One region of the Luteibacter sp. W1I16 genome, then DNA from elsewhere that is predicted to be linked to it. Evidence: predicted binding sites of a transcription regulator. Region 1 holds the regulator's gene; the other holds the start of a gene.
What was found. Region 1 encodes FliA, which starts transcription of late flagellar genes. Its sites were predicted from a motif close to TAAAGTTTNNCNNNCNNNGGCCGATAA; they were not measured.

Region 1 (15,708 bases):
GCAGCAACAGTTCGAGACACTGCGCGCCACCTCGGACGTGCGCGTGTGCCTGGTGCTGGCCGCCAACGCGCAGGCCCAGGCCATCGATAACGCGATCCGCGCCTACGCGCCGCTGGCGCCGCAGAGCGCGGTCCTCACCAAGCTCGATGAGGCCCCGCTGATCGGCGGCGCGCTCTCGGCTCTTATCCGGCACCGGATGCCGCTTGACTACACCACGGATGGGCAGCGCGTGCCCGAGGACATCGCCTCGGCCGACGCGCGCAAGCTGGTCTGCCTCGCGGCCCAGTTGCTCAAGCAGCGCAACGACGAACCGGACGACGCCCTGCTTGCCGAGCGCTTCGGCATCGCGGCGCCGGCCCTGGCCTGATCGCGCAACCACCCTTCCCGGCAACGCAACCGCAAACACTTACGGCAGTGACTTCCTTCATGAGCACACACGTCGATTCCACCCAGGCCGCCGGACTCAACTGGCTCGCCGACCGCCGACCCACCCGAAGCATCGCCGTCGCAGGCGGGAAGGGTGGCGTGGGCAAGACCACGGTGGCGGTCAATCTCGGCATGGCGCTCGCGATGGGCGGCCGTGACGTCGTCCTCCTCGACGCCGACCTCGCCATGGCGAACATCGACGTCCTGCTCGGCCTCCAGCCCACCCGCCACCTCGGGCACATGCTCGGGGGCGAGTGCGGCATCGAGGACCTGATCCTCCAGGCCGCCCACGGCCTGAAGGTGATCCCGGCCACGTCCGGCACGCGCCGCATGGCGCAGCTGCCGAACATCGAGCACGCGGCCGTGATCCGCGCCTTCGATGAGTACCCCCTGCCACCGGAATACCTGATCGTCGACACCGCCGCCGGGATTTCCGACAGCGTGTCGATGTTCGCCGCCGCCTCGGACGAGGTGGTGGTCGTGGTCTGCGACGAGCCCGCTTCCCTGACCGACGCCTATGCGCTGATCAAGGTCATGAGCCGCGAGTTCGACGTGAACCGTTTCCGCATCGTCGCCAACATGGTCCGGCATGCCCAGGAGGGCCGCCAGCTGTTCGAGAAGCTGTCACGGGTGACAAACCGCTTCCTCGACGTGTCCCTGGATTTCATGGGCATGGTTCCGCACGACGAGTACCTGCGCCAGGCCATCCGCCGCCAGTCGGCGGTGGTCGATGCCTGGCCGAGCAGCCGGTCGGCGGTCGGATTCAAGAATCTGGCCAGGTCGGTCGATACATGGGGTGAACCCGAACCCCGGGCACAGGGACGCATCGGCTTTTTCGCCGAACGGTCCCATCTGGGGGGAGGGCTGCCACTGTGAGCGTCGCGACCGAATATCTCGAGATCACGCGTATCCCGGCGGATCAATTAGTCAAGAACCACGCGCCGCTGGTGCGCCGGATCGCCTATCACCTGATGGGCCGGCTGCCGCCAAGCGTGGATGCGAACGACCTCATGCAGGCCGGGATGATCGGACTGCTGGAGGCGGCAAGGAATTACTCGCCGACTCGCGCGGCCAGCTTCGAAACCTATGCGGGCATCCGCATACGTGGCGCCATGCTGGACGAACTGCGCAAGACGGACTGGACCCCGCGCTCCGTCCACCGGAAGTTGCGCGAGGTCGCGGAGGTGACGAGGCAGATCGAGAACGAGACGGGTGGCGACGCCGAAGACGCGGAAGTGATGAAGCGACTGGGCATCGACGCCATGGAGTACAACCAGATCCTGGCCGACGCGGCGAGCGCGCGGTTGCTGAGCCTGACGGCGCCGGAAGGCGACGAAGGCTCCGCGATCGACGTCGCCGACCCGGACGCCTCGGGTCCGGATGGATTGTTCGAGCAGCAAGGCCTGCGTGACGCGCTGGCGCAGTCCATCGATGGATTGCCCGAGCGCGAGAAGCTGGTCATGTCGCTGTACTACGATGAAGAGCTCAACCTGAAGGAAATCGGTGCGGTGCTGGGAGTGAGCGAATCGCGGGTGTGCCAGATCCATGGCCAGGCCCTCATTCGACTCCGCGCACGCATGTCGGGTTGGAAAGACAAGCATTGACGAACGCGCGGTAGCAAGGCGGAGACGAGTTTTGGACAAGAACATGAAGATCCTCGTGGTGGACGATTTCTCCACCATGCGACGCATCGTGAGGAACCTCCTGGTGGAGTTGGGATTCACCAACACCCTCATCCAGGAGGCCGAGGACGGCAACGCGGCGTTGACGCTGCTGCGCGCGCAGCCGTTCGACCTCGTCGTGACCGACTGGAACATGCCGAACATGACAGGCATCGACCTGCTCCGGGCGATTCGCGCGGACGCAGCGCTGAAGGCCATGCCGGTGCTGATGGTCACGGCGGAGAACAACCGCGACCAGATCATCGCGGCGGCGCAGAGCGGCGTGAACGGCTATGTCGTCAAGCCGTTCACCGCGGTCACGCTGAAGGAAAAACTCGACAAGATCTTCGAACGACTCGCCGCGGCCGCGGGCTAAGGGAATCACGATGAACACCATGCTTTCCAGCGGCCACGACGTGGCTCCCGAACTGCGCGCGTTGCTCGACGCCGACGACAGCGTCTCTTTCGAGCAGGCGCTCGACCAATTGCTGCGCACCCGCGAACAGCACCTGTTCATGGCCCTGGGCCACCTCGCCCGCGACCTGCACGAGTCCGCTCGCCGTCTTGCCGCCGATATTTCGCACGATGGCGTGCCGGGCAACATGAGCGACGCGCGCAAGCACCTGCGCGATGTGCTCGAGATGAGTTCGCAAGCCGCGCATCGCACGCTCGATTTCAGCGAGAAGCTGCGTCCGCAAGCCCAGGCGCTGGCCCGTCAGGCCGACGAGGTGCTGGTGCTCGGTCACGCCGACCCTGCGTTCGCGACCCAGGCCACGGCACTGGCCGTGCGCGTGGGCGATTTCGCGCAGAGTTGCGACATCGGCTTCGGCGAGATGGTCGAAGCCCAGTCCTGGCAGGATCTCTCCGGCCAGCGCGTGGCCCAGGTCGAGGCCTTCATGGCCAAGGTGGAATCCTCGCTGGTGGAACTGGTGCGCCTCACGGGCTCGCTGGCGGGCGGCGCCGCGCCGGCCGCCGACAAGGTCAGCCAGGACGAGGTCGATCGCCTCCTCAGCGAATTCGGGTTCTGAGCGCCGTATGAGCGTGGAGCTGGACAACGAGCTGCTCAACGTCTTCCTGATCGAGGCGCGTGAACTGCTGGAGAGCCTGGGCGAACAGCTCGTGGATCTCGAAGCGTCGCCGAACGACATGGAGCTGTTGAACGCGGTCTTCCGCGCGTTCCACACCGTGAAGGGCGGTGCGGGCTTCCTCGGCCTCAACCCGATGGTCGAGCTCTGCCACCGGGGCGAGGACCTGCTCAACGAGGCACGCAACGGCTCGATCGTGCTCGACGCCGGTTTCATGGACGCGCTGCTGGAATCGCTCGACCTCCTCAACGACATGATGCGTGCCGCTGACGGCGGCCTGCCGATCGAACCTGCGCCGCGTTCACTGCTCGACCGCCTCTTGATTCCTGGCCGGGCGGTGTCCGCGCCGCCCGCCGCCTTGACCCTGCCGACCGCGCCGCCCGTGGCGGCACCCGCGCAGGCACGGCCGTACGATCCGATCGAAGATGAATTCGAAGCGATGCTCGATGCCGCGCGCAGCGATCGCGAACCGGCGACCGCGCCTTCGGGCACCATTTCCGATGACGAATTCGAGGCACTTCTCGATTCCCTCTATGGCACCGGCGCCCCTGGCGCCGACGCGACGGCCGATGCGTCTCCGTCCGTTCCGGGCGTGGCCGCGCCCGCCGCCGGTTCCGCACCGGTAGTAGCCGAGGTGCCTGCCGCCCCCGCCGATGGGAACGCGATCAGCGACGACGAGTTCGAAGCCCTGCTCGACAACCTCCATGGCACGGCCGCCCCTGGCGCCGCGAGTGGTTCCGCCGTGGCGACGGCCGCGGCGCCGCCCGCACCGGTCGCGCCGTCCGCGGCTCCGGCCGCCGCCTCGTCCGAGCCTGTCCCGGCAGGTCCCGCGACGCGGGCGGCCGTGAAGGCCGCTCCGGCTGCCGCGGAGAAACGCGGTGCTTCCACCGCCGACACCACCGTCCGCGTCGACACCCACCGCCTCGATGGCCTGGTCGATGCCGCAGGCGAACTGGTGCTCGTGCGCAACCGCCTCACCAGCCTCGCGCCGCGTGGTACGAACGATCCGATGGAACGCGCCATCGGTGAACTCGAGCGCGTGGCGGAAGACCTGCAGAACGCCGTGTTGCGCATGCGCATGCAGCCGGTGGGCAAACTGTTCTCGCGCTTCCCGCGCATCGTTCGCGACCTCGCCCGCCAGCTCGGCAAGGAAATCGAACTGGTGACCGAGGGCGAGGAAACCGATATCGACCGCACGGTGGTGGAGGCCCTGGCCGATCCGCTGGTGCACCTGCTGCGCAACGCGGTGGATCACGGTATCGAGATGCCCGATGCCCGCGCCCGCGAAGGCAAGCCGCGCGCTGGCACCGTTCGTCTCGCTGCCGGCCAGTATGGCGATCGCATCGTCATCACCGTCACTGATGACGGCAAGGGCATGGACCCCGAAGTGCTGCGCCGCAAGGCCGTGGAAAAAGGCCTGATGGACGAGGAGCAAGCCGCGCGCCTCGACGAGCGCGAGTGCTTCGAGATCGTGTTCCGGCCGGGCTTCTCCACCGCCAGCCAGGTCTCGGACATCTCGGGCCGCGGCGTCGGCATGGACGTGGTCAAGACCAAGATCGTCGAACTCGGCGGCACCTTGTCCATCGATTCGCGCGTGGGCCACGGCAGCACCGTGCGCCTGTCGGTGCCGTTGACGCTGGCCATCCTGCGCGTGCTCATGGTCCGCGTCGGCAACCGGCTGCTGTCGCTGCCGTTATCCAACGTGGCCGAAGTGTTCGAGCTCGTTCCTGGCCAGGTCCAGGAACTGGACGGCCGCATCGTCGCGGCGCACCGCCAGCGCGCGCTGCCGCTCGTCGACCTCGGCCGTTGGGCCGGCGCGGCGGGGAAGGGCGGTCACGTGGTCGTGGTGCAGATCGGTCACCAGACGCTCGGCTGCCTCGTCGACGAGGTGCTGGGGCGGGAGGACGTCATGGCCAAGCCGCTCGGGCCGTTCCTGAAGGATGTCCCCGGCGTGGCTGGCGCCACGATCACCGGTGACGGCAGGATATCCCTCGTGCTCGATCTCGCCGGCCTCGCCGACGAGAGTGGCCAGGTATTGCCTTCACTGAGGATGGCGGTCTGACATGGATATCGTGAGCGTCGTCGGCACGATCCTGGCCTTCCTGGTCATCATCGTGGGCACCATCCTGAAGGGGTCGAGCCTCGATGCCCTGTGGAATCCGGCCGCGTTCGTCATCGTTTTCCTCGGCACCTTCGCCGCTTTGCTCGTGCAGACGCCCGGCGCCGTGTTGAAGCGCGCGTGGAGCATGTTGCCCTGGGTCTACCGCCCACCGGACATCGAATCGGAAAACCTCGTCAGCCGTATCGTCGGCTGGAGCGAGATTTCCCGCCGCACCGGCCTGCTGGGGCTGGAGCCTGCGATCGAGCGTGAAACCGACCCCTTCATCCGCAAGGGGTTGCAGCTCCTGGTGGACGGCACCGAGCCGGACGCGATGCGTTCCGTGCTCGAAGTGGAAGTGCTGGCCCGTGAGCACACCGACATCGAGGCGGCCAAGGTGTTCGAGAACGCCGGCGCCTATTCGCCGACCATGGGCATCATCGGCGCCGTGATGGGCCTGATGTCCGTGATGCAGAACCTTGCCGAGCCGAGCAAGCTCGGCCACGGCATCGCCGCCGCCTTCGTCGCGACGATCTACGGCATCGGCCTCGCCAACCTGCTCGCGCTGCCGATGGCTTCGCGTCTCAAGGGCCTGGCCCGCCGCCGTTCGCAGATGCGCGAAATCCTCGTGGAAGGCCTGGTCTCGATCGCGCAGGGCGACAATCCGCGGCACATCGAGAGCAAGCTGCAGGGATTCCTGTCGTGAAGCGGCGGCATCACGAAGAGCACATCAATCACGAACGCTGGGCGATTCCGTACGGCGACCTGATCACCTTGCTGCTCGCGCTGTTCGTGGTGATGTACGCCGTCTCCGCGGTGAATGAAACCAAGTTCCGGGTGATGGCACAGTCGATCAACGAAGCATTCAACGGTACCGGCAAGGTCATCGAGCCGATCCGCGAGGCCACGCCCGCCGCGCAGGTCCCGCTGCCGAACCAGTCGCGCGCCCCCGCGGCCGCGCCGATCGCCAAGATCGACGTGCCCATTCCGCCGCGCAACCTTCCGCTGCCCGGCCATGAGGGCGCCGCACCCGAGCGCCAGGAAGCCGCCAGCGTCACCACGGCCACGGCGGCCAACACGGCCATCGGCAAGACCGAGGCCGCGAGCCTCAGCCAGATCGCCGACGAAGTGCAGCGGGCGATGAAGCCGCTGATCGACAAGAACATGGTCAGTGTCCGGAAGACGCCTGACTGGCTCGAAATCGAAGTACGCACCGACATCCTGTTCCCCGTCGGCGTGGCGAAGTTGCAGGCGCCGGCCGAGGATGTATTGCGCAAGCTCGCCGGTATCCTCTCGCCCTTCCCGAATGCCATGCGCGTGGAGGGCTATACGGATAACACGCCCATCGCGACGGCTACGTTCCCGTCCAACTGGGAGCTGTCGGCGGCCCGCGCGGCCACCGTCGCACGCCTGCTGACGACGACCGGCGTCGACCCGCACCGCGTCGGCATCATCGGCTGGGGCGAGTTCCGTCCCACGGCCGACAACGCGACCGACGAAGGGCGCAACCGCAATCGCCGCGTGCTGATCGTCGTGATGAGCGACAAGGCGGCTCCGGCCCGCTTCTATAGCGATGCGGACCGCGTCGACCTGTCCGCCGTGGGGACGCCCTGATGCGTGTCTGGGCCATATCCAACCAGAAAGGCGGCGTCGGCAAGACGACCACCACCGTCGCCCTCGGTAGCCTTCTTGCCGCGTCCGGCAAGCGCACCCTGCTGATCGACATGGACCCGCATGCGTCGCTGTCGGGATACATCGGTGTGGAAGGCGGAGCACACGGCAGCGTGTACGACCTCTTCGGCATCGGTGGCAACCCGCTGCCCGTGCGCACGCTGGTGCATGCGACACAGTGGGATCGCCTCAGCGTGTTGCCTGCGTCGGCCGCCATGATCACGCTCGACCGGCAGCTGGGTACGCGGCCCGGCATGGGGCTGGTGCTCACCCATGCGCTCGCCGAACTCGTGCCCGATTTCGATCATGTGCTGCTCGACTGCCCGCCGACGCTCGGCGTGTTGATGGTCAACGCGCTGGCGGCGAGTGATCGCCTGCTCGTGCCGACGCAGACCGAGGCGCTGGCGCTCGCCGGCCTTGAACGGATGCTGCGCAGCCTGTCGATGATCGAGCGCTCGCGCGGGAAACACATGCCGCGCACGATCGTCCCGACGCTCTACGATGCGCGGACGCATGCCTCTCGCGCCTGCCTCGCCCAGTTGCGCGAACAGTATGGCGATGCCGTGAGCGAAGCCGTGATTCCTACCGATACACAGATTCGCGAAGCCAGCGCCGCCGGGGTTCCGTTGGCGTCATGGCCCGCGGCGCGGCGCGGCGGGCTGGCTTATCGCCAGCTCCTCGACGAGTTGCTGGCGCTGCCGATCTCGTCGATGACGGGTGCCGCGGCATGATCCGGGCCATGCACGAAGCGGAGCAGATCGTCGCCGACTATCTGGCGGAACTGCTGACGCCCGCGCCAGCGAATGAATCGGCGCCCGCCGGCGCGGTGCAGGTGGTCTCCTTCGAGCCATGGCGTAACGCCTCTCCGCCGGACCTGGCGCGAACAGGCGAGCCGCGCTACCTGTTATGCGTCGCCGCTGGCGTCAGGCTGGCCGTATCCATGGCCGATGTGACGCACCTCCTGCCCATGCCGCCGCTGACGCCGCCTAACACCGCGAATCCCATTTGCCTCGGGCGATGGCGTCACCCGAGTGGCGAAGCACGCGTGGTCGATCTCGCGGCGATCCTCTCGGCGGACATGGCCGGCGCGCCGACGACCACCCTGGTCATCTTGCGCGACCGTACCTGGGCGCTGGCCTGCGTGGTCGATGAAGAGCCGGTCGAGCTTCAGGCGGAAGCGATCCAATGGCGTACGGCGGCCACGACGCGCCCGTGGCTTGCCGGCATATCGCTCGAACCCAAATGTGGCGTGGTCGGTACCACCGCGATGATCGAATGGCTGGAAAAGGAACTGGGCACATGACCGATACCCAACGCGACGGGCGAGGCGCCTGGCTCGGCTTTTCATTGAAGGGGCAGCGATATGCGCTGTCGCTCACCAGCGTGCGCGAGGTGATCCGTCCCGGCGACATCACGCCGGTGCCCGGCGCTCCGGACGATGTCCTGGGCGTCGTGAACCTGCGCGGGCAGATCGTCCCCGTGCTCGACGGCCGCCGCCGCTTCGGCCTCGAGGGCGCCGCCGGTGCCGACGAGGAAGATGCCCAGCGCGTCATCGTCTTCGACGACGGCGGTACCGTGGTCGGGATGCGCATCGACGTCATCGGCGACATGCTGACCTTCGATCCCGATGAAGTCGACCCGCCACCGCCCGGCCGTGCGGAGCGCCGCGACGATCCGGTCAGCGGCGTGATCACTCGCGACGACGGCTTCATCGCCCTGGTCGATGTGCAGAAGCTCTGCCGCGCCTGAGCCCCGGCGTAGGACAGGCGCCCGAGGACAGGCAACTGAGAGGAGCTCGAGGACATGTGGGAGCCGCTTCAGCGGCGATCCCGCGCCAGCGGGCACGCTTGCCGCGACCACCCATCGCCGCTACCGTGTAGCGCGAATCCACGGAGTCCCTCCCGCATGAACGCCGCCATCGGATACGTGCTGATCGTCTTGGCCATCCTCAACCTGGCTGGCCTGCTGTTCCTGTTTCGCCGTTTCGGCGCGATACCGAAGACGCCGAATCAGCAGGATCCGTCTCCCGTCGCCGATGCTCCCCAGCCTTCGCAGGTGGCATCGTCCGAACCGGCCATCCCCAGCGAAGCGCTTTCCAGCATGCTCCGCCGCCTCGAGAACCGGCTTGGCGACATCGAGGATCAGGTCCGTCGCGGCCCGACGGTGACGATGCCGAACGAGCCGGGTGGCAATACGGATCGTGCGCTTGCGTTGGCGCAGCGACTTGCTCGCCAAGGGGCTTCCGCCAAGGACATCGCGGAGACCTGTGGTATCTCGCTTACGGAAGCCGAGCTGTTGCATCGACTGCACGCATCGCGCTGATACCCGATCACGGCGACTCACCAAGTTCCGTGACCTACGTCTCAATTGCTGAGGACGTGGCCTAAACTCAGAATGCTTCCATTTCTATCCCGGCGGAGGGCGCTTAGCCTTCCTGGCCTTCTGGAAGAAATGGAAGACTCATGTCTGCAATGAATAAAGGCGCTTCGTCCGCAAAGAGCTTGGCTACTCTTGTGTTCTTCGCCGCGTTGGCCTGTCTCGCGGAAAGTACAAAAGCAGAGCAAAAATTAACGGTGAAGCTCGATACGCCTTATCCGTCTGACGCGTCGAGATCGTCTATCGTGCACGTCACTGTTGCGAATGAAGGTGACGAGGACGTTGCCATCTATGAATGGAATACGCCATTCGTGCAATCGGACAACCGGCTTGCCAAGCCTCTGTTCGACGTCACCGATGCGAGTGGAGCGAAGGTCCGTTACATAGGCCGGCGGGTGAACGCGGGGCGCGCTCTTGCCAACCAGTTCATTGTCCTTCGCCCCGGAGAATGGAGGGAGGCAGATGTGGACCTCCGCCTGGAATACGACTACGGTCAAGGTGGCGCTTTTGCCGTCAGCTATGTCCTGTCTCTGGTTCAGGAACCGGATAGCGACGTGGTAACGCCGGAGGAATATGCCGCTTTTCGTCGTAACCGACAGAAAGAGAGCGCATCCAACGTCACGGCGATTTATATCGATTCGCCTGTCGAGCGTGTCAGCTCCATCGGTGACGCCGATTGTGACAGCGGGCAGTTGGGAGTCATCAAGTCGGCGGACTCGAAGCTCTTCGACCCGATCTACGGTGCATGGGTCTACATGTCATCCCGCTATAAGAGTGAGTACGCGGAAGACGGAACGTTGCACAACGTTTTTGTCCCGCACGCCCGGTACACGCGCTGGTTCGGGCAAAAAACCTCGGGAGACCCCAATCTAGGGGAGGAAGGTTTTGTAGCGAGCAACGATGGTCACGCGTACTCGATCGTGCACGCGCTCTTTCGTCGCCTCTTGGATCCAGTAAGCGGAAATCCTGTTCTACGGTGCGGTTGCCCAAATTATCCGGAGACGACGCCTGCATGGAGTGAAGCGGATGCGCCCTATGTAATTCACTTCTGTGACAGCTTTTTTAAGCTGCAGGAGGTAGGTCTGCCGTCTTCCCGTGTGGGCACCTTGGTGCATGAGATGTCGCATTTCAATGACCGCGTAGTAGGCACGGCTGACTATATCTACGGGCGACCCGCCGCCGAGAACCTTGCAAAAAGTGATAGATGGAAAGCCGTCAGGAGCGCTGATAATGTTGAATTCTTCGTTGTAGATACCACTCCGTACGATGAACGCGATCCGACAGTTGAACACCCGATGACCTATAGGGAATGAGGGGTGCGAAATACAGCGAGATTTGCCGTGGCGATACTCCTCGCAACACCCGTGGCGGCTATATCCATGCCGCACGTCGAACTAGCGGTCCATTATCGGCCTACCTCCGAAGCGCACAACGTTGTGCTACGCACGCGGTGGCGCCGCTACCGCTCCAACCGGTAATTGAAGCTTGCCCGGCTGAAATCCGTCGCGTTCTGCGCCTCGAAGTTCCACCGATGGCTGAAGAGGTAGCGCAGCGTGATGACCTGGCCGGGGTCGAACAGTCCGACGCCGTAGCTGAGGTACAGGCGGGGCGACAGGTACTTGCCCACGGTGAAGGCTGAGGTGCCGCCGAGAGCGTCGTTGTTGCTAACGCCGATATCGTCCACACCGATCTTCGAGCCCACGCTCTTCGCCAGCAGGTCGCCCGCCGCGGAGCCCAGGGCCTGGGCCGCGGCACCGACCATGTTGCCTTCGCCGCCTTTCACCTGGGACAGCGGCTTGCCGGTGACGAGGTAAGAGAGGGCGTCGGATTGCTCCATCACCGGATTGGAGAACACGGTGAGAATGGGACGGCGCGCCGTGCCGGAAACGTAGAGTCCGACTTTCTGGCCTTCGTCGATGGTGGCATTGGGATTCAGGGTTCGCGCGGCGCGGATGTTCAGACCGGGATTGTCGATCGGCGTGCTGGCGAACAGGAGCTGGCCCTGTTCGATGCGCAGGTCCTGCCCATAGGCCTTGTAGGTACCGTCGACACCGATCTGGCCCTGTCCCGTCGTGGCGCGGCCAGGACGTTCGCGCACATCCAGTTGGCCAGTGATGCGGCCGTCGATGCCGAAGCCGACAAGGTGAACCTTGTTGCCAAGGTCGACGCGGATGTCGGCGGTGATCGGTGCGGATTCCTCCGTCGCCTCACGCTGCTTGTCGTCGACCACGACGACATCGGGCGATGCTTTGGTCGCGCCCGCGCCGGGCAGGCGTTCGACATCGACGTCCGCCATGTCGACATTGAGCTTGCCGCTGACGTTCATGCCCTTGGCATCCTGCACGATGGTCAGGGCAGGTGAGATGACAGCCTTCGCGGCGGGGATATCCACGGCGGTGAACTTCGAACCCTCGATGCCGAGGCGCATCTGTGCGCCGGTGCCGAGGGACGCGTTGCCCTTGATCGACAACGTACCCTCTCCGGAGCGGACCGTGCCGTCGACGAGGTAGTTCTTCGCGTCGGTGGTGTCGATGCTGATCCGTCCGTCTTTCAGTTTGAGTCCCGCACTGGGTACTTCCGCGGCGAAGGCGCCGACGACGGCCTGGCCGGTGATGGCGGGCGCCGCCATGGTGCCGCCCAGGTTGAAGTTGGCATCGAGGGCGCCCTTCACTTCGGCGAGTTCCGCCGTGAACAGTTCGATGACCGACAGGTCTTTCAGATGCAGGGCGACCGTGCCACCGAGTGCCTGTTGCGCACCGCTGATCGAAACGTTGCCGTCCAGCGATCCACCACCGTTCAGCGAAGCGCGCAAGATCACGCGCTGGTTGTCGGGCGCAAGCTGGGCGTTGGCGGAAAGGTTGTCGTAGACGAGCAGCGGACGGTCGCCGCGATCCGCGTAGGCCACCGAGCCATGCGCGGACGTGACGTTCGCCTGGCCGGATAGTGCGCCTGCCGCCGTGCGCCGGATGTTCCCGTCGCCCTCGATGATGCCCTCGGCGCGCATGGGGCTGTTCGAGGCCTCGGCGGCCGTCATCAACAAGGCGAGTGGCACGCGGCGCAAGCGATAACTCGCGTCAAGGTTGCCCGCCCTGTCCTGCTTCGCGGCGATACACAGAAGCGGATCGCCGGCGGTAAGGCAGAGGTCGCTCATGCTCGCCGCGCCGTCTTTCCATGCCAGGGCGCTGGCATTCTGCAGGCGCCAGGGCGGCAGGCCCTGGTAGTCGATGTTCAACGTGGACAGCGTGCCGTTCCATCCGCCGTTCTTCATCGAGCCGGTGAGCATGAGTTGCGCGGCGAGCGGCCGTCCCTTGGCGTCGATGCTGAGCTGGTGGCGTTCCTGGCTACCGTTGGCGACGACGTCGACCCGGCTGAAAACCAGCCCTCCGCTGACGACCCCCGTGCCGACGACGTCGAACTTGCCACCCGGCGTGCTGATGTCCGGAATGTCCGCATCGACCGAGACCGCTTCGATCTTCTGGTCGGCGTAGATGATGGTGCTGCCGCGCACGTTCGCCTTGACCGCCAGCTTCGGCACGTTCCCCTTCGCGGAAATGTCGCCGGTGACCCTGCCACCCGCGTCGGGAAGCCAGTCGCCCAGCGACGCGATGGCGAGTTTCAGCGTGGCGTCGTTTGCCGTGTCACCCTTGGCGTCGAGGCGGATGGTGCTGCCACCGGAGGCGAGCTCGAGGTTGCCGTTGACCACCTCGCCCGGCTTCAGCGTCAGCTTGCCGCCACCCCTCAGCGGGCGCTTCCGCAGCGTGCCGTCGAGCTTGCGCAATTCGAGCGTGCCCAGCGGCTTGTCATTCTCGAGCCGGCCCTCGGTGGAGAGATCGAGATCGAGCGCGCCCGGCCATTCGGCGAGGAGCTGCCCGGGATCGAAACGATCGCCTTCGAGGTCGAGCTTCCACGCGAGGGCGGGGCGCAGGGTCAGCGTGCCATCGGCGGCGAGGGTGCCGGTGCGCTGCTTCAGTTGCACGGAGTGCAGGGTCACGAGGTCTGGTGTGCCGTCCACATCGAGCGTGAACTTGCCGATACGTCCGGGCGGCCCGATGTCGACATCGCCCTTCGCCTGATACGCCTCTGCGCTGCCCTTGAAAGTGAGCTTGCCGGCGCTGGCGAGATCCTGGCCGGCGACATCGGCGGGCACGAGCACATCCTTCCAGTCGAGGGCCAGGTCGGCCGACAATGGTTGCGCGGCGATCTCGACCGTCCCGCGGGCGGTGAGCGATCCCTTGACCTGCGGCGAGGCAAGGGTCAGCTCGTCGAGTGTCAGGCGCTTGTACTCGTGGTCGAACGCCGCTTTCACGGGTGCCAGACGCACGCGGTAATCGTTGATGTCGACATCGCCGGTGAGTTGCGCCCGGTAACGGTCGCCCGACCCCTGCAACGCGAGGCCGAGCGACGCCAGGCTGCCGTCACCGAGCAGCGGCTTCGGGTCGAATCGCGGCGCGTCGATCTTCGCCGTCCAGGCGTAGTCGCCGCTCTGGACAAGGTGGGCATCGATCTGGGCGACAAAGGGCAGCCGCAGCTTGAGGATGGTACGGGCCTTCGACCCGTCGCTATGCGCCTCGATCTCTCCCGTGTAATCCACTTCGCCGACCTTCCAGGCGAACGATGCCTTGCCGTCGCCTTTGTAACCGTCGCCGATGGCGAGGATGCCGCCGAGGTCGGCCTGGCCATCGGGTGCGCGCAGCGCGAGGGACTTCAGCGCGATACCGTCGGCGGTCCACGAGCCGGCGAGATCGAGCGAGTTGGACTCGAACAAGGGCTTGCCTTCCTGCGTGACACGCACATGGCCGACGTTCACCTTGTCCAACACGATATCCAGCGGCGGCTTCAGGGAGAACGGCTCCGATGCCGTATCCGGTTCCGGCACGGGAGGACCGAGCGTGACATCGATGCCGTCGGCACGGAGTTCATGGACATGGGCGCGTTTGCGCAGCAAGGCGCCGAAGGAAAAGTCCAGATGTGCCGTGGCGACGCGAACATCCATGCCCTTGCCGTCGCGATAGCGAAGCCCGGCGATATCCAGCGGCCCGGCGAGCCGGCCTTCGGCCTTCTCCACCGTGAGCGCGTTATCGGTGAACGCCTGTGCGCGTGCGAGGGCGAACCGAAGGCCGGACGCGCTGCCCACGAGCCACCCTACGCCGAGCAGGACGACCACCAGCAGGACACCCAACGCGGCACCGATACGGATCAACCATTTCATGCCCGTGCTCCTCACAGGTCGGGCCCGATGACGACATGCAGATGGATGCCGTGTTCGTTCTTGTCGCCGATGGGGACGGCGATATCGGCACGGATCATCCCGACGGGCGACAACCAGCGGACGCCGAGACCAGCGCCGACGCGCGGGCTGTAGTCGGTTCCCGTGAACGCGTTGCCCGCGTCGACGAAAGCGGCCATGCCCCAGTTGCGCGTGAAGTAGTGCTCGACCTCGGTGCTGCCGACCAGCAGGCCTTCGCCGCCGATCACCCGGTCGTAGGCGTTACGCGGGCCGATGCTCTGGTAATCGTAGCCGCGCACGGAGCGGTCGCCACCGGCGAAGAAGCGCAACTGCGGGGGCAGGGCGCTGAAGTCGCTCGTCCACAGCTTGCCGGCGCTGCCGCGCAGGATCAGGCGATTGCGGCCCCAGAACGACCGGATCCATTTCACGTCACCGATCACCTGGGAGAAGCTGGCATCCGACAGCAGCGGGCCGGCCGTGCTGCGTGCCGTGAGCGTGAGTGACCAGCCATTGCGAACGAAGGTGGGGTTGTCGCCCTTCTTCCGGCTGAGCGTGATCTCGGGATACAGCAAGGTGCTGCGGCCGCGCTCCAGGCCTTCGGCGTTGTCTCCCTCACCGCCGCGTTTGCCGACGGTGAAGGTGCCCGACAACGCGTTGATGCCGATGGTGCGTTGCCAGCCATGCCACAGACGTGTTTCGTTCGCGACCAGTTGCAGCGTGCGCGACTGCGAGGTGACGGTGTCGGCGTCGCGGAAGTTGGCGCCGAAGTTGAAACTGCGCTGGTTGGGACCGGGCATGGGAATCTGGTAAAGCGTGGAGAGTGTCTTAAGGCGCTGCGCCAGCACCAGTTCGTTCTTCCACTTGTGTCCGCGATCGTTGATCCAGCGCTTCTCGATGCCGCCGCGCAGGCCCGCGCCGGTGTCGGTGCCGAAGAAGGGGCCGCCCGTGTAGATCGTGCGCTTGGCCGGCGCGAGTTCCACGGCGATGTCGATCGTGCCGTCCTTCGCGTTGTCGGTATCGGGTATGACGTTGACCACGGCGAAATAGTCGGCGCCGTTCAATGCTTGTTGCAATTCGAGTAGCTGGTTCTGCGAAAAATAGTCGCCGCTCTTGAAGGGTACGTAGCGGTCGAGGAAGCCCTCGCGGAATTGCGAATTCCTGAAC
Region 2 (15,708 bases), 2.5 Mb from region 1:
TCTTCACCGTGACCACTTCCTGCGCCGGGTCCCAGAACCGGCGCACGTGCTCGAATCCCGGCAGCACGCTCTTCGGATCGAAGCCCTGGAAGGTTCGCGGTTGTACGACGAACGTGTCGCTCATGTACGCTTCCGGTAGACCGTCCGGCCGATCAGGTCGAAGTCCTCGGACAGTCCGTACATGGATTCCGAGTGACCGAGGAACAGGTAGCCGCGGCTTTCCAGCATGCCGGCATAACGGGAAAACAGGCGCTGCTTCGTCGGCTTGTCGAAGTAGATGACGACGTTGCGGCAGAAGATCGCGTCGAACTTGCCCTGCATCGGCCACTCGTGCAGCAGGTTCAACGGTTGGATGGAGACCAGTTCGCGCAGGCGCGGATGCACCAGCGCATAACCGTCGTACGCACCTTCACCGCGCAGGAACCAGCGCTTGCGCCGGGCATCGCTCACACCGCCAAGGCGGTCGATCGCGTACATGCCCTTGCGCGCGGCTTCGAGGGCCTGCGGCGAAAGGTCGGTGGCGAGGATCTTCGCGTCGACGTTGGCGCCGGTGCGTTCGAGTGCCTCGGCGAGGACCATGGCGATGGCATACGGCTCTTCGCCCGTGGAGCAACCCGCGGACCAGATACGCAGGCGGCCACCGCCCCGCTTCTCCTCCAGCCAGCGTGGCAGGAGTTCGTCCACCAGCATGTCGTAATGGTGCATCTCGCGGAAGAACGAAGTGACGTTCGTGCTGATGCAACTGGCCAGCTCGCCGAGCTCGGAAGCGGGATCGCGGCGCAGCAGGTCGCAGTAACCGGCGAAGCCGGAGAGACCCAGGGCGCGAAGCCGGCGCAGCAGTCGACCCTGAACCAGTTGGCGCTTGTGTTCGCCGAGCGAGATACCGCAGTGCTGAAGCACGAATTCGCGGAGGAAGGTGAATTCCGCTTCGCCGAGATTCGGCCCCGTCGCGCTCGCCAGCCCGACGGTATCGCCGTTGTTGACGAGCGCGTTCATCGATCAGAACTCCTTCCACGCGCCGGCGTCGGCGGATTCCGCCGGACGCGGGGCACGCGGGGCCGGCGCGCTGCGCACGGCGGCGAACACGGTTTCCATTTCTTCCTTGGCGACGTCCTTGCGGACACCCTTGCCCGCCGGCTTGGCCGAGGCCTGTCCCGCGATCTGGAAGAAGGCGACCTGACGGCTGAGTTCGGTGGCCTGCTCGTGCATCGCACGGGCGGCCGCGGCCGATTCCTCGACCAGCGCGGCGTTCTGCTGGGTCATCTCGTCCATCTGCAGCACGGCGTGGTTCACCTGGTCGATGCCTGCCGACTGCTCCGAACTGGCGGCGGCGATCTCGGCGACGATGTCGGTCACCTTCTTCACGCTCTCGACGATCTCGGCCAGGGCCTTGCCGGACTGGTCGACCAGCTCGGAACCGGTCTTGACCTTGCTCGCGCTGTCGTTGATGAGGCCCTTGATCTCCTTGGCGGCATTCGCCGAACGGCCGGCGAGGTTGCGCACCTCGGTCGCCACGACGGCGAAGCCACGGCCCTGCTCACCCGCGCGCGCCGCTTCCACGGCGGCGTTGAGCGCCAGCAGGTTGGTCTGGAAGGCGATCTCGTCGATCAGGCTGACGATGTCGGAAATCTTCTTGCTCGAGCTGTTGATCTCGCGCATGGCGACGACCGTCTGCGCGACGACCTCGCCACCGCGCTCGGCCTGTTCGCGGGCGCCACGGGCCAGCTGGTTGGCATGGCTGGCGTTCTCGGCGTTCTGCTTCACCGTGGAGGTCATTTCCTCCATCGACGAGGCGGTTTCCTCCAGGCTGGAGGCCTGTTCCTGGGTGCGCTGCGAGAGGTCGTCGTTGCCGCGCGAAATCTGTTGCGCGGCCGTGCTGACCGAACCGGAGCCATGGCGGACTTCCGAGACGATGGCGCTGAGGCGCTCGTCCATCGCACGGAACGCGGCCTGCAACTGGCCGAGTTCGTCGCTGCGGGTGACCTGGATGTCGTGGCCCAGCTTGCCTTCGGCGATCTCGTGCGCGACGTTCACCGTCTGCGCCAGGGTGCGTATGATCGAGCGGATCACCAGCACGGCGATCAGAAGGCAGACGAACAGACCGATGGCGAGCGACGCGATGCTGAGGGCACGAACAGTCTTGTACTGCGCGCTCTCCTTGGCGTAGATGGCGGCCGCCTCGTCACGCTTGGCTTCGACCACCTTGGTCAGCTGGTTCTGGCGATCCATCAGCAGCGGACGGACCTGGAGTTCCAGTACGTCGGACGCACCCTGGTCGCCCTGGTTCAACGCGTCGACCATGTCCGACTTCGCCTGGGCGTAGTCGGCGTTCGTCGCCTGCCACTTGTCGTAGAGCTTCTTGATGTCGGCGGACATCGGAATCTTCAGGAACTCGGCCTTGGTGGCATCCATGTCGGCCTGGTACTTCTGGAACTCGGCGACCTTCTGCTTCACCTGGTCGGGATTGCCGACCTTCGCCGCGGCCTCGCCCAGCACGATGAAGGACATCAGCGAGTTCGTGTTGATGCGGGTCAGCATCTCGGAAGGAACCAGTTCCTCCTCGTAGATCTGGCGCATGCCTTCGTTCTGGAAGTGCATCGCACCCAGGCCGACGGCCGCGCCACCCAGGAGCATGAGCGTGAGCAAACCGAGCACGCCGTAGAGGCGGCCGCGGACGGTCAGGGCGGGAACTTTGAACTTGAACTTCTTCATCACGATTCCAATCGGCAAAGTGCGGCAAAGGCTAACCGGGCATTACATACCGGCTGGCCGTGGCCGCCGGCGTTCGTAGGCTCAGGCGACGGCTTTCACTTCCGGCGAGGCCAGGGCGACCTCGAGCATCTGGGCGTCTTGCGGTTGCAACAGGCGATCCACGTCGAGCAGCAGCACCATGCGCTCGCCGACGGAGGTCAGGCCCTTGAGGTATTCGGTATCCACCGTGGTTCCCATGTCGGGGACCGGGCGAACCGCCGCCGGCAGCACGTCGACCACATCGGAGACCGCGTCGACCACGACGCCGAACTGACGCCCGGCGACCATCACGATCACGCAGACGGTGGTGGCGGTGTATTCCTCGGAAGCCAGGCCGAAACGCAGGCGCAGATCGAGCACGGGAACGATGGCGCCGCGCAGGTTGAGCACGCCCAGCACATAGGACGGTGCCTGCGGAATGCGCGTGACCGGTGTCCAGCCACGGATCTCGCGAACGGCGAGGATATCGACGCCGTATTCCTCGTTCCCGAGGTTGACGGTGAGGTATTGCGCGGCCTCATCGGACGCATCGGTAGCGGTGGCGTAGCTGGCTTGCTGATTCATGTCGTTCCCACGGCGGATCGGATCGGCGGTTCGGGACCCCTTCCCCAGGGGTATCGGCCGCTGCCGCAGGGACTTGAGGGGGAAGTACGCCGGATTTGGCAAGAGGCCCGGAGGGGCGACTCTGGTGGGATGCCCACTCCGGGCGAACCTTTGCTCTGGTGGGAGCCTTGCTCTGGTGGGAGCCGACCTTGTCGGCGATCCCGCGGCAGCGGGCCAGGTCACGGCAAGCACCCATCGCCGACAAGGTCGGCTCCCACCAGCCTGGGGCAAGCACCCATCGCCGACAGGGTCGGCTCCCACCACATCGGGCTGCCCTCTTAAATGGCTGCCACTTAGGCAGCCAGCACAGCGACTCAAGCAGCCTTGCGCCGCCCCTGCATGCGAACCAGCCCCGTCACATCCGCGATCAACGCGACCGAGCCATCGGCCAGGATCGTCGCACCGGAAATCCCGGCCACCCGGCGGTAGTTGGCCTCCAACGACTTCACCACCGCCTGCTGCTGCCCGATCAACTCGTCGACGAACAGGCCGATACGTGTCCCCTCGCCTTCCACCACGATCACGATGCCCTCGTCCAGCGCACGCCGGCGGCCCGCGCAACCGAAGACGTCGAACAGGCGGACGATCGGCAACCAGTGCTCGCGGAAACGGAACAGCTCGCCACCACCGGCCACGCTGCGGACAGCATCCGGCTTCACCTGCACGGATTCCACGATGGAGACCAAGGGCACGATATAGGTCTCCTCGCCCACCGCGGCGGTGAGGCCGTCGATGATCGCGAGGGTGAGCGGCAAGGTGATCGTGAACGTGGTGCCACTGCCCTGCACGCTGCGGATGCCGACGGTGCCGCCGAGATCCATGACGTTGCGGCGGACCACGTCCATGCCCACGCCACGGCCGGAAAGGTCGGTGGTGGTGGCGGCGGTGGAGAAACCCGCCTCGAAGATGAGATCGGCCACGGCGTCGTCGGACATGCCGTCGCCCGAGGCGATGATGCCGCGCTGGATGGCCTTGGCCACGATGGCGTCGCGGTTCAGACCGGCGCCGTCGTCGGCCACTTCCACCACGATGGAGCCGCCACGATGGAAGGCCTCCATGCGCAGCGTGCCGGTGTCGCCCTTGCTCGAGGCGAGGCGCTTCGAGGGCATTTCCAGGCCGTGATCGATGGCATTTCGCACCAGATGGACCAGCGGATCGCCGATCTTCTCCAGCACGGTCTTGTCCAGTTCGGTCGTCTCGCCACGGAGGTCGAGCACGACCTTCTTGTCGAGCTTCTGCGCCAGGTCGCGGACCAGGCGCGGGAAACGGTTGAACACCGTGCTGATCGGCAGCATGCGGATGCTCATGACGCTTTCCTGCAACTCACGCGTATGGCGCCCGAGTTGGGCGAGGCCATGGCGGAGCATTTCCAGCTGCGACGCGTCCACACCGTCGTGGAACTGACTCAGCATCGACTGCGTGATGACCAGTTCGCCGACGAGGTTGATCAGGGTGTCGATCTTCTCGATACCGACGCGGACCGAGCTGGATTCGCTGTTGGCGGCCGGCTCGCGCACGGCACGGGGCCCGGCGGCGGCAGCCGGTGCGGCGGCGGCCGGTGCCGGCGCGGCGACACGCGGCGTCAGCGTGAGGTCGCAGTCACCGTCCACCCAGTCGAACACGCCCTCGACGGCCGTGCGCTTGGCGCCGGCATCGAGGCGGAGCGTCCAGCCGAGGTAGGACGACGACGCGTCCATATCGGCCAACGAGGGAAGCTTGCTGGCATCGCATTCGACGCTCAGCGGGCCGAGGGCGGCGAATTCGCGGAACATGCGCGCCGGGTCGTTGCCGGTCTTCAGCAGGTAGTCGAACGGACGGAAGGCGATGTCCCAGCCTTCGATCGCTTCGGCCGGTGCAGCAGCCTTCGCGGCCACGGGCGCGGCGGAGCCACCGGACACCATGGCCGACAACTCGGCCAGCAAGGCCTGGCTCTCGGCGGTGGCCGCTGGCTGGCCCGCCATCGACAACGCCAGCATGTCGCGCACGGTGTCGCCCGAACGGAGCAGCAGTTCCACCACGGCCTTTTCCATCGGACGGCGGCCACTGCGGACCTCGTCCATCAGGTTTTCCGCCACGTGCGTGAAGGCGGCCACGTCGGTGAAGCCGAACGTCGCCGCACCGCCCTTGATCGAATGGGCAGCACGGAACACGACGTTGATCAGTTCCGGATCGTCGGCGCCCTCGTCCAGCGCGAGGAGGGCCTGCTCCATGGCGTCGAGACCGTCGAGGCTCTCTTCGTGGAACGCCTTGTGGAATTGCGCCAGATCGACTTTGGACATGGGTGGACCCTGGATTGCCGGAACGTCTTGGAACGGATTAACCGAGCACGCGGGCCACGGTGGCCAACAGCTGGTCGGGATCGAACGGCTTCACCAGCCAGCCGGTAGCACCGGCGGCCTTGCCTTCCATCTTCTTCTCGGGGTTGGACTCGGTGGTCAGCATGAGGATCGGTACGCCGCTGTAACCCGGACGCGTGCGGATCTCGCGGACCATCGTGATGCCGTCCATCACCGGCATGTTCACGTCGGCGAGGATCAGGTCGAACTTGTGGTTACCCGCCGAATCCAGGGCCGCCTGGCCATTGTCGGCCTCTTCGACATCGTGACCGGCGCCACGCAGGGTGAAGGCGACCATGCTGCGCATGGAAGCCGAATCGTCTACCGCAAGAATCTTTGCCATGGGAGCACCTTCAGTTCACGCCGGCTTGGGCCGGCAGTTCAATCAAAGCATCGAGGCCGAGCGTGGACACGCCACGGCGGAGGGTGTCGCTGACCCCTGTCCAGGCCACGGGAACGCCCGCGGCACGCGCATCGCGCGAGAAGGCCGCGAGCACCTGCAGGGCGGCGGTGTCCGTCTGGGCCACGCCGGCCGCGTCGATCTCGACCGCCTGCCCCGCCGACAGGGCGGCCAGCAGCGTCTCGCGTAGGGCCGGAGCGCTGCCGATGCGCAGGTCCGCATCCAGCGTGAGCGGGGCGCGGGGCGTGTCTTTGGAGGATTTCTTCGCCATCGTCCGTACCGTTGGGACCCTTGGTGGGCAGCGCCCGAGGGGTCGTTCGATGGGCTTATCGGCTTGGTGGGGGAAAGCTTTAGGGGGATCTGCGCGGCGCCCAGGCTTTCAGCAGCAGTCCAGCCCAGGATCCAGCACTACACTGCGTACGAGACTAAAAAATTGCACCAGCCCGGCTTATCGACGTGGAGGTCAAAGAAATCCTCATAGTAAGTAAGGCCAAGGCTCTCGAGGCGACGAATAAACGTTTGCTGAGCCTCAATCCCAAAGAGAGGTCCAAATGAAATTAAATCGCTACTGATACCCCGACGTCCCCCCAGATTTGAGTAGCGCCCCGGTTTCGAGTTCAATCCCCCACCAGAAGGAGATTGGACGTGAAGAAGCGTTTTTCCGAAGAGCAGATCATTGGTTTCCTGCGTGAAGCCGAGGCCGGCATGCCGATCAAGGATCTGTGCCGCAAACACGGCTTCAGCGAGGCCTCGTACTACCTGTGGCGAAGCAAGTTCGGCGGCATGAGCGTGCCCGAGGCCAAGCGGCTGAAGGACCTGGAGTCGGAGAACGGACGCCTTAAAAAGCTGCTGGCCGAGCAGCTTCTGGAAAATGAGGTCATCAGGGAAGCTCTGCGAAAAAAATGGTGAGCGCACCGGACCGGCGCGAGCTGGTGCGCTATCTGATCGGCAAGGAACTGAGTGAACGCCGGTCGCTGGCGATCGCCGGCATGAGCGCAAGCGCTTACCGATACGAACCGCGGCCCGACCCCAATGTCGAGCTGCGCGAGATGATCTGCGCGCTGGCGAATCGCCATAAACGCTACGGCGTCGGCATGATCTACCTCAAGCTCCGCCAGACCGGACAGATGGTCAATTACAAGCGAGTTGAGCGCCTGTACCAGGAGGCGAACCTGCAGGTGCGTCGGCGCAAAAGGAAAAAGGTACCTCCGGCCGAAAGGCAGCCACTGCTCCGGCCCGCGGCCGCGAACGAAGTTTGGTCCATCGATTTTGTCTTCGATCGCACCGCCGAAGGGCGCGTCTTGAAATGCCTGACGATCGTCGATGACGCCACGCATGAGGCTGTCGCCATCGAGATTGAGCGGGCGATCTCAGGTATCGGCGTAACGCGTGTCATGGATCGCCTGGCCGTCACTCGGGGGCTGCCGAAAATCATTCGCAGCGACAACGGAAAAGAGTTCTGCGGCAAGGCCATGGTCGCATGGGCGCACGAACGCGGCGTGCAGCTGCGACTGATCGAGCCTGGCAAGCCGAACCAGAATGCCTACATCGAGTCGTTCAACGGAAGGCTTCGCGATGAATGCCTCAACGAACATTGGTTTCCCAGCCTTCTGCATGCCCGAACCGAGATCGAAAACTGGCGACGGGAATACAACGAGGAGCGACCGAAGAAAGCACTCGGCGGACTGACTCCCGCTGCTTACGCGAAACAGTTACATTAATCCCGGACTCAAAATCGGACCGCTACTGAAGGCGGGGGGACGTCGCTAGCTCGACGCGCTGCGACGGATCGATTTCTTCCCCGCTTCAGGCCTCCCACTTTACGTGAACTTCTCGAGATCCTCGAGCAAAAGGCGTCAGTTCTCACGACCGAGAAGATTCCTGAATCGCCTGGAGTGCCGCCCCCTCGATTTGCAACCAATCACGGAGCTGCTCCATCCATCCTGGAAGTGAGGAATCAATATCCACTGCACTCCAGGTCAAAACGAACTCATCTAGCCGAATTAAGCCATACATTGGATCTTCTTCCGGATCTCTCAGCAATTCAGTTAGAACCCCAATCTCCAGCAACGAAGTCCGTGCACCTGATCAGACCCCGTCCGCTCACAAATCTGCTCGACCATCGCCAACAGCTCATTCGTCGATAGACGAGGCTCAGTAGCCATCGCGACAACATGCGTGAGAAAAGGGCTGACGAACTCCACAACCTCTAACCTAACGCTCGAAAAAATTGCGACGCGGTCAGGTGAGAGGATGTCGGGTAGCCCCGGAACACCCGTCAATCCTCGACGGACGACTTCCCAGTTGACCAGTCGACGCTCCATCAAACTATTGAAGACATTGTCAATCATGGTGTGATCAGGCCTTCTCTCTCGTCAGTCAAACAGCTTCACGCGACTCACGGGATAAACCTCGAACGGGACCCCAAATTCACAAAACCGTTCGCGCAGGACCTCATCAAGGCCTGGACTAAAGGTACCCAAATTCTCGATCACTTCAAATTTTTCTATCCAGTCTCTGGCTACCTTCGTGGCGAGGACATCAAGGCCTAACCACGCGTCTGACAAGTCGTTAGAAGGAAAAGGATCGATCCTCGAAAGTTCTTCGATGTAAGAAAGGATGTATTCACCCTCGCCTTGCCCATCTGGTAACGAGGGCGACCAGATCAGTTGACAGACAGCCAACCTATATAGGGTATCTACTGCGGCCTGCCATCTGCCGCGCGTGTCCGTTACCGCCACAAGTCCGGACGTAAACGATTCTGCTGAATAATCGGAGAGGCAAAGTAGATGCAACTTCCTTTGGATCACTTGTAGTGACGGCCCGGTCATTGAAACCTCGATTTCTCTTGCGCATAGCCGATCTCGTTGGGACTTAGTTTGCCAGAACACCTCTGGTTACGTCCGGACTACGCTAAGGGGAGGCAACAGGTCCAGTTGCGATTTGAGACAAGGATAAATCTCTCCTTCGTAGGAACTATCTTATTCTGCGAGAATCTCGGCTACATTAAGCGGGTTTCCTTGGTCATCCTGGAATGAGTGAAAGCCTTCTTCCGCCTGCGCCGGCCACAGATCGTCTGTCAACGACAGTGCCTCAAGTTCGACTATCCTTCCATTCTTTCCAACCCATACGACAAAACTTGCCAGCGCTGGCACAGGTAACTCGCGAATCGCATTGACAGTTGGAGGATAGCTACTTACTGGGAGACCGTTTCCTCCCCGCGGAACAACAACCGGAATAGCCCTTTCGTCACACGCAAGATGAGTTGTAACTCCACCAGCGAAGACATCGCGTCGTAGTACCGAAAGGTACGGAATCTGCTCTCTGAGCTGCCGAATCCAATCTTCGTCACCCCGTAATGCGAGCCGAATAACGCGGCACTCAAAGGCTGAAATAGTGTCCATCACTCTTCTCACGGATAAGGATACTTCGAGTTATTGACATCACCAGACAGCGTTCCGATACGAAAGACGCCGTCCACAGTCGTCCCTCGCACCCAAACAGGCGTACCGCCAACATCCATCCAGGTGGTGACAACTGTCCCGGGTTTGCCAACGAATTGCTGAGCAGCCTCATGCACAGCCTCAAGAGCCTGCTCTGGACTTCCAAATTTTGCAACGATCGGCTCCAAACTGTGGGTCGGATTTTCAAACAGGTGGACCATTTTAGACGTGTTCTGCCCGTAAACCGCGAGCGGGTTCGCGCCACTTTGTGGAGACGACCCCAGTGTTGGTACATTTGGCCAACTGCCGGCTTCAGCTTCAACAACGGTAGTGGTCGCCGGCACCTTGCCTTCATTTCCAGCGAGAAGCCAGGTGGTTTTTCCTAGAAGGTCTCCGACCCAAGTCCCCTGCGCTGCCGCTGCGGACATCCCATCCGTATACTGCGGGGACGCGCCACCGAGCTGCTTCGGAATGAACGGATTGGTTGGATTCGGCCCCTCATCATTTCCTACGAATGGCAGGAGAGAATTACCGTACTTTGCTCCCGCACCAGACAGGTATGCGCCAGTCTCACCGTCTTGCGGAAGACTCGCATAGACCGAAGCTGCGACGCCGCCGAGGAACCCGATATTGCCGAAGTACCCGGATTGCTCGAGATGATGATCGGTCGTCTGATCTCCATGCATCTCGCGCGGAACAACTGGACTGTCAGTGTACGATTCCAGTGCACCAAGCCCTTGGTAACAGGCCGAAGATCCTCCAGCGTTGCAAACAATTGCCAGCGCCACATCGTTCTGCACCGACTGCTTTTTTGCCTCAGCAACAGCATTGGAACGGCAGGATTCGGTAGTACACGCCGCCAACGCGTTGTTCAGGTCATCGATCTGAGCGTGCGTCAGATAGTTGTATTTGGTTCCGTTGAGAGCCGCCGTTGACCCGCTGTCACCGCCCACCACAGCACCGATGGCCGCACTGCCTGCCTGCATGAGAGCCTTGAACTCGGGGTCGGTGCGCTCCACTCCATGGCTCTGCAGATAGTCTGCCATCGTGTTGATGGCAAGTTGATTGGCCATGGCTCCTGCGGCCGCCTTACCTACATCACCTCCACCCAACGCGGCAACGGCTGCAGCCACTGCACCGTGTAGCACTGTTCGTTGAGGGCTTCCTTCGGCCCATTGCATCTTATCGGCGACGTCACCAGCAGCGCGAAAACCAACTTCCGCGGCAATCTCCCCGAGCTCCTGACGCTCCTGAATCTTCTTTTCGTCGAAGCCGTTTTTGAGCGCGGCGTCGTCAAGCGTGGGTCCACGATCCAACCCGCTCAGATCCTTGTCCGGATTGTTACGGACGATGATCGTTCCTTCAGCAATACCCGATTTTGTATCGCTACTGCTGTTGCCGTGCTGCGGCGTCGCCATGGAAATAGCTCCGCCAATAGCGCCAGCGATATTGCTGGACATCGTGCTGCCGCCGCTGATGCTCACCTGGCTGGCGCTGTACTTCGACTCGTTATGCAGGTCCTCCCAAATCAGGTCACCTGTGTTCAGCACGTTTTTCGACGGGCCCGCCGTACTGGCGATCTGCCCACCGACAAGGTGCGTCGTTCCGCCCACATCGATCTGGAAGCCGCCTTCACCTGCCTTGATGCCGCTGACCTCGTTGACACTCGTGTAGTGGCTATCCACCTTGCTCGCGGCGTAGTAGGCGCTACCGCTGACGAAGCCACTCTGGGTAAGGCCGACCATCACCTTTCCACCAGCCTGCATCGTCTTGCTGGCGTAGTCGTCCGTGTCCTGTTCACTGCGGATCGTCAGGTTGTTGCCAATGTTGGCGACTACCCGATCGCCCTTCAGTTGCGCACCTTCGATCGTGGTGTCGTTACCGCTGACAATGGTCAGTTTGTCGTCGGCATTGATGGTCGTCTCCGCATGCGTACTCCCGTTGCCATGGGCCTTGCCGCTACCCACGCTAGCCGACGCATAGATGCCAAAGCCGTCTGAGCCGAAGCTGACGCCTATACTGCCCGACGCGTTCTTCGAATCGTTCTTGAGGCTGTGGCCCTCGGACTGGCTCAACAAGTTAATGTCGTTGGTGGCTGCCAAGGCCACATTCTTTCCGGTGACCTCGCCACCGATGATCGTAAGATCGCCTCCCGTAGCGCCGATGGTGACGTTGCCGCCACTGGTGATGTGACCACCATAGGAGGTGCTGTCATGCGTCGTGGTCTTGCTACTGGCGCTACTGCCACCGATGCCGACCTGGATATTGATCCCCGTTGCGCCGGCAGCACCCTGCGCACTCGTGACCTCGCTGATGCCCTGGATCGCCTGGACGCCATCCTTGACCTCATAGGCGGCCTTGGCGGCATAAAGCGCCTTCAACCGATCGTCATCGGTATCATTCGCCCGGACGGCGGAGTTGCGCACGTCCATGGCGAGGTCGTAAAGACCACCACCCAAGCCACCTGTGACACCACCCTCGCTATGCTTCTGCGACTGCTGCGTATCAAGCGTATCCAGCCCCGCATCGATCGTGACGTTCCTGCCGACGATCGTCGTGCCCGTCTTGCTGATGACGTCCGTTCCCGTAAGGTGAAGATCGCCACCCGCCGTCAAGGTGACTTCGCCATCGGTGGAGCCCACGACACTGCCCGTATGGGTCACCTGGTGGGAGCTCTCGGAACGGCTGTCCTTCGCCTGCCCGTACAGTTCGTTCATTCCGCTCTGGGAATAACCCGTCTTCGTGACCGTCTTGCTGTGGCTGTCGTCGTAGATATCGACGGCCGTGGTCAACTGCAGATCGTTGCCCGCTGCGATCACCACGTCGTGCGTGCCCGCGATCTTGGCGCCTTCGCCAAGCACGTCATGGCCTGCGGCAACCGAAATCGAGTCGCCGCTGAGCAGCGTGCCATTGGCGACGTGCTGGGTTGTGTCGTCGTTGGTGACCGTCTTCTTTCCTGCCTGCACGATGCCACCACCCCGATTGAGGGTGAAGCCGGACTTCTTGACCGTCTTGTCGTGGGTCTCGTTATAGGTATCGGTGGTAGAGAGAAGATCGATATCGTGACCGGCGGCCAAGGCGATATCTCCTGTCGCCTTGACAGTCGCCCCCATCGTCGTCAGGTCATTACCCGCCACCATGTGGACGTTGTCGCCGCTCAGCGAGGTGCCGATCGCCAACGTCTGCTCGCTGGTGTCGTGCGTGGTCGTCGTCTTGCTGCCGAAAAGACCGCTCTTCTTTTTCTTGGTATCCGTGACGACCGTGTGCGTCTCGTCCTCGGCCGCGAGCGTCAAGTCGTGACCCGCTGCCAGCGTGATGTCGCCGGTCTTGGTCATGACTGTCGTCGCGTCCAGCGTGGCGTCGTGGCCCGCTGCGATCTGGACGCCTGTGCCCGCGTCCACCGTGACGCCACGTACGGTCTCGTCCGTCGTGGTCTGGGTGACGTGCTTCTTGCCCTCCTTCCAACTTGCCGTCGTCGTGCTGCTGTCGGTGACCGTCGTCAGATCGAGGTCATTCCCCGCTTGTAGCGCAGCGGTGCCGCCGGCCTTGAGTTGCGTACCTTCGAGCAACGCGTTGTTGCCCGCCGCAACGGCCAGGTTGCCACCGGCGTCCAGACTCGTGACATCGTGTGTCACCTTGCCCGACGAGCCATTGGCGGCCGCCGTCAACGAAAGATCGTGGCCCGCCAGCAAGGCCATGTCGCCGCCGGCCTTGAGTCCGCCCGCCTGCACGGCAAGGTCGTGCCCGGCCTGCAGCGAGAGAGAACCACCCGCATCCACCGAACTCCCCTGCGTCTGCGTCGTCCAGCGCGTCCCACTCTGCACCGCACCCAGGGTCAGGTCGTTGCCTGCCTGCAACGCCGAGTTGCCACCCGCCTTGAGCGTCGACACGGACAAGCTCAGATCATTACCCGCAACCAGCGAAAGATCCTTCCCCGCACTAAGCGTGAGGCCTTCGGCTTGCGTCCCGGTAAGCGTGCTGCTCCATGCATAGGGATGGGTCGTGGTCACCGTCGATTCCAACGACAGGTTATTCCCCGCCCCCAGTGCCAGACTGCCGCCAGCCGATACCCCCTGCCCGCTCAGCGTCAGGTCGTGCCCCGCCGTGAGCAGCGCGTCACCGCCCGCCGTGACCTTCGTGTGGTCGAGCGACAGATTGTTGCCCGCGCTGATCTGCAAGCCCTGCGTCGCGGTGATGCTCGCCCCATCCATGCCGCGACCGACCAGTCCACCCACGTTCTCCGAACGAATATCGCCGCCGGCGATCAGGCTGACACCCGCACCGTCGATGCGCCCATTGATGTTCGTGATGTTCCCGGTGGCGCTGATCGCCGTAAGGCCGTCGCTGGAGATGCGGCCCGTGTTGAGCAGATCCTGCGCGGTAAGCAGCGTGCTGTTCTGGCCCTTGATCAGGCCGTCGTTCGACAGTTTGCCCGACGCCTCGATGCTCACGTCCTTACCGGCGATCACGGCGCCCTGCGCCGTCAGTCCAAGGCTTCCGCTGGCCAGGTACACCACCGGCACCAGCACTTCGTGGCCATCCACGTTCTGCTGCACCATCCAGACGATGTCCTGGGTGAGTGCGCTGACCTGGGCGGCGGTGAGGGCCACGCCCACGCTCAGGCTCATGGCCTGGGCGACGTGCGTGGCGTTGTTCATCAGCGACTGGTATTCGTCCAGGCCGCTGGAGTAATCGGCCAGGTAGGTGCGCCCGGTGAGCTGGGTCACCTGCTGGGTGACGAGCTGCTGCTCGTAGAAGCCGTCGCCGAGGCGCATCATGGTGCGCGCCGGATCGACGCCGAGCTTGTCCAACAGATAATCGCTGCTGATGAACTGGCTGTAGTCGATGAAGCGGGAGTTGGTCTCGATCAGGTAGTTGCCGCTCGGCGGATGGCCGAGCAATGCCGTGAGGTAAGCATTGCCGAGTAAGCCGACGTTGCGCGCGGACGCGCCGTTGGCGAGGGCGGAGAGCGAGTCCGCGGCCACATTGCCCACCGCGCTGCGCTCGCCCGCCGAGGCGGCGGTGATCTGGCCCCCAGCAGAAGGCCCATCCACCGCGACGCTTTCACCCGCGCCGCCACCGCGGACGCTATAGATGCCACCCGTCGGCAAGGTCACGCCAGCCAGGGGCTGACCTGCGCCGCCGAGCACCTGCGGGGCATGCCCGGTGGCCGGATCGACCTGCGCGCCAACAGGCAGACCTGCCGCACCTTGTGCATTGCCCTTGTTCACAGACGCTAGGCCGATGACCTGTGCGTTCGGATCGAGGCGCGTGTTGCCGACCGGGCGTCCATCCGGCGTGACACCGCCGTTGGATACATTCACCCCGCCGATGGCGACACCCGCGGAGCCTGACATCACCGCGCCCAGCGCGGTGTAGTTGTCGTGGATGTAAGTCGAGGGATCGGTATTCGGGCGCCGCGTATACGATTCCGTGTCGCCGCCCGCGTTGTCGCACAGACTCTGATCCGTTCCGCAGCCGATATGATGGGTGACCGCGACGGTCTGAATGGTGCGGCCCGCGGCCAGCGACTGGTTCGCGACGTTCTCGTTGCCGAACACCATCCCCGTACCACCACCCGCTCCCTGCTGGTTGACGGCGAGGAAGCCATTGGCCGAGATGGTCGAGGTGCTGTTGGTGACGGAACCGTACAACGAGATGTTGCCGCCCGCGACGATCTGCGACTGTGCACTGGCCGCATTCACCACCGTCTCGTCGATGGTGTGGTACTCGGTCCAGGTTTCGTACTCCTGCACCTTGTTGATCGCGTATTTGTAATCCGAGCGCGGCAGCGGCTGCGATGCCGCCGACTCCTCGGCCGTCAGCACATGGCTGGTCGTATTCAGGACGCGGCGCACGTTGTTGATCTGGTTCGCCGCCAGCAGGATGCTTCCCTGCGCCTGGATCGACCCGGAGATGTTGTCGATCTGCCCCGCGCGTGTGTCGAACAGCCCTTGCCCGTTGCGCGCCGCGCCGGCCACGTTGATGTTGCCGAGGCTGAAGATCTGTGCGTCACGGTTGAGCAGGTAATTGGTATAGATGTCGACGTTGTTCGTCGCGGCGATCGTGCCGCTCTGGTAGGCCGCGTTGCCGGTGGCCTGGCCAAAATCGGCGCCGTTGATCACGGTTCCGGCCTGGATGGTCACGTTGGTGCCCATGATGCTGCCGGTGTTGT

Region 2: the regulator FliA is predicted to act here: its motif matches at 6,417-6,443, upstream of QFZ41_RS15775 (STAS domain-containing protein).

What each region holds. Positions count from the first base shown of each region.
Region 1 covers NZ_JBNDJJ010000001.1:1,055,128-1,070,835, reverse strand. Annotated here, with positions in the region: gene flhF (flagellar biosynthesis protein FlhF) at 1-367, shown strand, start outside; gene QFZ41_RS04755 (MinD/ParA family ATP-binding protein) at 427-1,302, shown strand; gene QFZ41_RS04750 (RNA polymerase sigma factor FliA) at 1,299-2,030, shown strand; gene cheY (chemotaxis response regulator CheY) at 2,062-2,463, shown strand; gene QFZ41_RS04740 (protein phosphatase CheZ) at 2,474-3,115, shown strand; gene QFZ41_RS04735 (chemotaxis protein CheA) at 3,123-5,234, shown strand; gene QFZ41_RS04730 (flagellar motor protein) at 5,236-5,976, shown strand; gene motD (flagellar motor protein MotD) at 5,973-6,884, shown strand; gene QFZ41_RS04720 (ParA family protein) at 6,884-7,672, shown strand; gene QFZ41_RS04715 (chemotaxis protein CheW) at 7,669-8,244, shown strand; gene QFZ41_RS04710 (chemotaxis protein CheW) at 8,241-8,690, shown strand; gene QFZ41_RS04705 (DUF2802 domain-containing protein) at 8,847-9,263, shown strand; gene QFZ41_RS04700 (M35 family metallo-endopeptidase) at 9,404-10,630, shown strand; gene QFZ41_RS04695 (translocation/assembly module TamB domain-containing protein) at 10,777-14,526, opposite strand; gene QFZ41_RS04690 (autotransporter assembly complex protein TamA) at 14,538-15,708, opposite strand, start outside.
Region 2 covers NZ_JBNDJJ010000001.1:3,588,296-3,604,003, reverse strand. Annotated here, with positions in the region: gene cheD (chemoreceptor glutamine deamidase CheD) at 1-124, opposite strand, end outside; gene QFZ41_RS15800 (CheR family methyltransferase) at 121-996, opposite strand; gene QFZ41_RS15795 (methyl-accepting chemotaxis protein) at 1,000-2,712, opposite strand; gene QFZ41_RS15790 (chemotaxis protein CheW) at 2,794-3,315, opposite strand; gene QFZ41_RS15785 (chemotaxis protein CheA) at 3,669-5,633, opposite strand; gene QFZ41_RS15780 (response regulator) at 5,671-6,033, opposite strand; gene QFZ41_RS15775 (STAS domain-containing protein) at 6,044-6,361, opposite strand; one part of gene QFZ41_RS15770 (IS3 family transposase) at 6,736-6,994, shown strand; one part of gene QFZ41_RS15770 (IS3 family transposase) at 6,994-7,811, shown strand; gene QFZ41_RS15765 (hypothetical protein) at 8,466-8,921, opposite strand; gene QFZ41_RS15760 (hemagglutinin repeat-containing protein) at 9,503-15,708, opposite strand, start outside.